DNA from 3 places in the Bariatricus sp. HCP28S3_F11 genome. Region 1 is predicted to be linked to each of the others. Evidence: predicted binding sites of a transcription regulator. Region 1 holds the regulator's gene; each other region holds the start of a gene.
The links. The regulator Rex, encoded in region 1, represses fermentation and respiration genes when NADH is low (regulators of the CRP and FNR family bind a similar motif). The targets are predictions, from matches to a motif close to ATTGTTAANTANTTAACAAT.
Positions count from the first base shown of each region.

Region 2: a site for Rex is predicted at 1,423-1,442, ahead of ACTNBR_RS10155 (4Fe-4S dicluster domain-containing protein). Genes of this name have one in related genera too.
Region 3: a site for Rex is predicted at 1,451-1,470, ahead of ACTNBR_RS07725 (NAD(P)-binding protein). Genes of this name have one in related genera too.

Region 1 is NZ_JBQHUC010000008.1:13,331-15,610, forward strand. It holds gene ACTNBR_RS05605 (ABC-F family ATP-binding cassette domain-containing protein) at 1-884, opposite strand, end outside; gene ACTNBR_RS05610 (redox-sensing transcriptional repressor Rex) at 1,028-1,678, shown strand; gene ACTNBR_RS05615 (NAD(P)H-hydrate dehydratase) at 1,776-2,280, shown strand, end outside.
Region 2 is NZ_JBQHUC010000019.1:51,750-54,029, reverse strand. It holds gene ACTNBR_RS10155 (4Fe-4S dicluster domain-containing protein) at 1-1,336, opposite strand, end outside; gene ACTNBR_RS10150 (permease prefix domain 1-containing protein) at 1,530-2,280, opposite strand, start outside.
Region 3 is NZ_JBQHUC010000012.1:52,002-54,281, forward strand. It holds gene ACTNBR_RS07725 (NAD(P)-binding protein) at 1-1,278, opposite strand, end outside; gene ACTNBR_RS07730 (aldose epimerase family protein) at 1,579-2,280, shown strand, end outside.

The sequences.
Region 1 (2,280 bases):
TTTTCCCGGCTTTCCGCACGTCGGATTGATTTCTCCCGATTGAAGGAACGAAGCTTTTCGATGACTGCCTCCTGATGCTTGATTTCCCGTTGCTGATTCAGATATTCTTTCAGCCTTGCGTCTCTGAGCTGCTGTTTCTTCTGGGCATAATCTGAATAATTTCCCATATATGTCATCAGTGTACCGCTTTCAATCTCCAGCACTTTCGTTACGACACGATTCAAAAAATAACGGTCGTGGGAGACGATGAGCACTGCACCGGAGTAATTCAGCAGGTAGTTCTCAAGCCATGCGATTGAATTCATATCCAAGTGATTGGTAGGCTCATCCAGCAGTAAAATATCCGGTTTCGTCAGCAGAAGTTTGCCGAGGGAAACACGTGTCTTCTGGCCGCCGGAAAGGGCGTCCACCGGTTTCTGAAATTCATCCTCAGTAAACCCAAGGCCTTTAAGAACACCGACCAGTTCGCTTTTATAAGAATAGCCGTCAGCACGTTCAAATGCAGCGGTAAGTCTATGATAAGTGTCAAGTTTCATCTGAAGTGCGTCACCGGTCAGCGTACTGATTTCCAGTTCCAGTGCACGAATCTGACGTTCCATTTCGATAATCTCAGATTTGGCGGTGCGGACTTCTTCGTAAATGGTATTCCCGCTCATCAGGTCCTGGTGCTGGGCAAGATAGCCCATTGTTTTTCCTTTGGTAAGAATTACATCACCGTCATCACTATTCAATTCACCGACGATCATTTTCAAAATTGTGGATTTCCCGGCGCCGTTCAGACCGACCAGCGCCGCTTTCTCACGGTCTTCTATATGAAAGGAGCCTTTATTCACAATAACCTGCTCCCCAAAGGATTTCGTTAAATTGTGGCATGCCAGTATCATTTTCAAACCTCCTTATACTGTAGAAATAGGTACTGTCTACCTCATTATATCGGAAATACAATAAAAAACAACTATTAAGTTTGACTTTTTTATGTCATTTTTATATAATGAAATTTAGAATAAGAATGGAAGGTGGATGTCAGGTGGAAGAAAGAGAAATATCTCAGGCAGTAATCAGAAGACTTCCGAGATACTATCGTTATCTTGGCGAATTGCTGGAACACGGTGTGGAACGAATATCCTCCAACGATTTGAGCAAGAGAATGAAAGTAACTGCATCCCAGATTCGTCAGGACCTTAATAATTTTGGTGGATTTGGACAACAGGGATACGGGTATAATGTAAAATACTTATATACGGAAATAGGGAAAATTCTGGGACTGGACAACCAACATAACATGGTCATTATCGGTGCCGGTAATCTTGGACAGGCACTGGCTAATTATGCAGCATTTGAAAAAAGAGGTTTTGTATTAAAAGGATTATTTGACGTGAATCCACGACTTGTGGGAATTACGATCCGCGGTGTGGAGATCCGGATGATGGATGAACTGAGTGATTTTATTCAGAAGAATGATATTGAAATCGGAGTACTTGCGATTCCGAAGACAAGAGCCATAGATGTTGCGAATGTTCTGGTTGATAATGGTGTGCGGGCGATCTGGAATTTTGCACATACAGATTTGAATCTTCCGGATAATATTATTGTTGAGAACGTGCATTTATCGGAGAGTCTGATGAGACTTTCATACAATATAACACGTTATAATATGGAACATACAGATAATTCATAATTCGACAGAATGTGTTACACACATTTTGCCTGAATCGGCGTAATGAGAGAAGAGTTCCGGCTGCGGGGCTCTTTATTGCGTATTGGAAGGTGAGAATATGAAATATATATTGACGGCTAAACAGATGAAAGCGGCGGACGGAAGAATGATCCATGAGATCGGGATTCCTTCGCTGGTACTGATGGAACGTGCGGCGCTTCAGTGTATGGCTGCAATGAAAGAAGAGCAGATTGATCTGTCCTATGCACTGGTGGTATGCGGCTCCGGCAACAACGGTGGAGACGGATTCGCGGTGGCAAGACTGCTTGCCGAAGAAGGAAAAAGGGTCGATGTGTGTTTTGCCGGAAAATTGGAATCCAGGAGTGAAGAAACGAAGCAGCAGATGCATATTCTGGAAAATCTGGGCGTGTCTGTAGGAAACACTTTACCGGAGAAGGAATATAGTGTTATTATAGATGCCGTATTTGGAATCGGGCTTTGCCGAAATATCGAAGGACATTACCAGAATGTGATTGAACAAATGAACCGGTATCAGGGATACAAAGTTGCGATTGATACTCCGTCCGGAATTTCCGCTGACACCGGGGAAGTACTGGGATGTG
Region 2 (2,280 bases), on a different contig from region 1:
CTTTAAAAGCACTTGGTCCTCCGACACATCCGCCTTCACAAGCCATTCCTTCGATGAAATCCTCAGGCAGACGTCCGACTTTCATAAGCAGCAGTGATTTCTTACATTCAACTGCACCATTTGCCTTGTACACTTTAATATCCAGTTCTTCACCGGCTTCCTTCATACTCTGCATCACAGCATCTGAAACACCGCCGGAATTTCCGAATCGCTTTCCAAATACAGAAGATTCCTGATAAGTATTGTCTGCCGGTTCCAGAGCAACGCCCTTCGCACGCATAATTGCACGGATTTCACTGTAAGTCAGGGCATAGTCTGCATTTCCTTCAATCCTCTGATCTGCAATCTCTGATTTCTTTGCAAGACATGGTCCGATAAATACGGTAACCGCATCTGGTTCTTTTGCCTTCACCAGGCGGGAAACTGCACACATCGGAGAAACCGTTGTAGAGATCATATCACTCAATTCCGGATAATGCTTCCGTACCAGATTGACAAATCCCGGACAGCAGGAGGTTACTTTTTTACGTCCGTCTTTATAGGCTTCAACCCATTCTTCTGCTTCATATTTCGCAGTTAGATCACCACCAAGTCCCACTTCAATGAAGTCCGTAAATCCAACTTCTTTCATTGCTTTTTTCCAGCTTTCCATGGTGATGTCCACACCGAACTGTCCTTCTGTTGCCGGTGCCAGCATCGCGTATACTTTCTTACCGGATTTGATTGCTTTAATTACATTTACAATGGAGGATTTGTATCCGATTGCTCCGAACGGACAACTGTGAACACATTTTCCACAACGAATACACTTTGAATCATCGATAACGGAAATACCATTTTCATCATAATAAATCGCATCTACCGGACAGCTGAATTTGCATGGTCTCTTCAAATGAGCAATTGCATTGTACGGACAGGCCTGTGCGCATTTTCCACATTCTTTACATTTGGAAGCATCAATGTGGGAACGGTCACGTCCCGCTTCAATTGCACCGAATTTACAGGCATTGATACATGCTTTTCCCAGACAATTCTGACAGTTTTCTGTCACAACATAGCTGGAAATGGGACAGTCCTCACATGCCGAACTGATAACCTGTATTACATTTCCATCATTCTTAATTCCAGGCGCTTTTCCTTCAGCCAGACGAACACGCTGTCTGATAATCTCACGTTCCTTGTAAATGCAACAACGGAACTGCGGGAGCGGGCCCGGAATCAACTTCATTGCAATATCGTCCTTATGCTCCTCAAGTTCCCCGTCAAAAGCCAGACGTGCTACTTCTTCCAACACTTCATGTTTGATCTTGATTACATTTGCGTCTGCGTTTCTCAACTTCTTACCCTCCAAAAAGAATTTTCTCAATCATAATAATGTATCTCGTTTCTGATTCAAATCATAACATGAGTTTTCTTCTTTTCCCAGTCATTTTTTTAACAATCTTGTACTATTTTGCATACAATGTACAAGCTTCAAACACAAGGTTCTGATTTCGCAAAAAGTAACCAAAACTCATAGATTCAAAAGGTTATCCCGCCTTCACAATATTCTGATTTCTGGTAATAGACAGCAGAATCCCCATATACAAATAGGTGACCATCATATTACTTCCTCCATAGCTGAAAAACGGCAAATACACCGATACAGGATAGAAAACTCCTGAGTTCATCCCCAGATACACCAAAATCTCCGCTGCCATCATCAGAACACAGGCCATTCCGACCACATAGCCGAGCTGATTTTTTTGTTTTCGTACGATCCAGATCAAAGCTCCCAGAAATCCCGCCAATGCAAATGTGAACAAAATTCCCTGCCATGTTCCAATCACTTTAAAAATAAACACCCAGACATAATCACTTCTCACTTCACTCCAGATCATATTTGTTGATTCATCAATTATGACCCCTTCTCTTCCCGCAACTGCATCCGCTGCTTTTCTCAGATTCTCCAGAACAATCTGATACATATAGTTTTCAGAAGACCGGAAGCTGAATATCTGCTTCAATCTGTCGCTCTGGTACGCTGCAAGAAATAGCTGACCTGTAGACACCATGATTCCCAAAATCCCCGCAGGTATCACGGCCGTCACCCCAGCCATTAATATGTACTGCCGCTTTTTCTCTCTCCCGAACCACCGTTTATGAACGGCCAGTATTAAAATACATACTCCTGTCATATAGAACAAAATCATATACACACTTGAATTTAAAACCAGTGGAAGTACCGTTGATAATACCAATATGAGAATACATTTCATCATCCCTTGTTTTCCCGCTCCG
Region 3 (2,280 bases), on a different contig from region 1:
ATGTCCGTTCTCATCGGTTGCGATGCGTGACGGAGCCATCAGGGTCTGAACTTCGATTCCTTCTGCAACAGCACCCTCAATCTCAGCCGGAAGAGCAGTCATATCTGCAACACGGCGACGATAAACGATGCTAACTTTCTTGGCACCGAGACGTTTTGCAGTACGTACAGCATCCATAGAAACGTTTCCGCCTCCGATGACAGCAACTTCCTGTCCGGTAAGATCCGGATTCTGTTCTTTTCCGACATCACGAAGGAACTGAACTGCGGAAAGAACACCTTCAGCATGTTCACCTTCGATACCAAGCTTCTTATCGGTACTTGCACCGATCGTGATAAGTACGGCATCATACTCTTCGCGAAGGCTCTGAATGGTCATATCTTCACCGATTCTTTTGCCGTAGATTACTTCCACACCGGTCTCGAGAATTGCATTGATATCATCATCAAGACGATCTTTCGGAAGACGATAGTTCGGAATGCCATAGCGGAGCATACCGCCGAGCTTCGGAAGCATCTCGAACACGGTTGTCTGGTGACCCATAAGCTGCAGATAATAAGCCGCACTTAAGCCGCCCGGACCTCCGCCTACGATAGCAACACGTTTGCCGGTTGACGGTCCGCACTTCGGAGGCGGTACCTTTCCGGCATAGTCAGCAGCCATTCTCTTAAGACCACGGATATTGACAGCATCATCCACAATATTACGACGGCAGCGTGCCTCGCATGGATGTTCACAGATAAATCCACAGGTAGTCGGGAACGGATTGTCCTTACGAATCAGGCGGATCGCATCTGCATAGCGTCCTTCTCCAACCAGAGCGATATATCCAGGAATATCAACATGAGCCGGGCAAAGAGATACACACGGAACCGGCTGTGAGTAATGGCATGTACATCTCCCCTGATGCACATGTTCTTCGTAATCTTCACGGCAGCCGATCAGGCTCTTGTAAACCATATGTGCTGCTTCATAGCCAATCGCACAGTCAGCACCTTCCATGATTGATACTGCGAGCTCTTCCATAAGATCAAGCGTATCCATCGTTGCATCGCCGTTCATAACATCTGTCAGCAGGTTCTTCAGCTGCCACAGACCGATTCGACACGGAACACATTTTCCACAGGTGTGTGTATGACACATCTCAAGAAATGCACGTGTCATGTCCACCGGACAAAGTCCCGGAGGACTGGATTCGATTCTGCGTTCCAGATCTTTGTAAAGCCCTTCAATGACAAGCTGGGCACGATCCGGAGCAGAAATTTCAAGTCTACTCATAGTTCTTTTCTCCTTTAAATATAAAATGATGTTGGGGGCATAAGCCTATGGCATCTGCTTGGCCTTTTCTATCGATTTAATTTATAAGCAGACGTCATAAAACTGAACATTCTATAAATACATTGTACTAAAATTAAAACAATTTAGCAAGCTAAGTTAAAATATAGTCAGGATGGATAAAAATATAACAATGTGGTGGATTCTTTGATTTTAAATCATATCTTTTTTTGCTGAAATATGGTATTCTAAAAATAAAAATAACCTCGGCGTAGGGGATTTGAAGAAAGGGCGGATGGAATGATGAAAATAACAGATTTTGGGGCAACCGTGAATGGTGATGAGACGAAGCTTTATACTTTGACGAATTGTAATAACATGGAGATTTCCGTAACAGACTATGGAGCTGCGCTTACTCAGGTTATCGTGCCGGACAAAGAGGGAAATCTCTGTGATGTGGTTCTCGGCTATGATGAAGCAGCGGAATATGAAGCAGGCGGACTTTTCCTGGGGGCAACCGTGGGAAGAAGTGCGAACCGGATCGGCGGAGCTTCTATTGAGATTAATGGGAAGATCTATGAACTTGTGAAGAATGATAATGATAATAATCTGCACAGTGGACCGGATTTTTATCATAACAGAGTCTGGGATGTTAAAGAAGCTGAAGAGGATCATGTTACCTTTGTTCTGGAAAGTCCGGACGGAGATCAGGGATACCCCGGAAATCTGCATATAGAAGTAACATACACACTGACAGAGGATAATGCCGTAAAGATTTCTTATTATGGTGTATCGGATGAGGATACCGTGATCAATATGACGAATCACAGCTATTTTAACATGGATGGACATGCATCGGGAGATGTGATGGAACAGGAAGTATGGATCGATGCGGATGCATTTACCCGCGCAGACAAGGAATCCATTCCGACCGGAGAAATTGTTCCTGTTGAGGGGACACCGATGGATTTCCGTACAAAGAAAAAACTTGGACGGGATATCTAT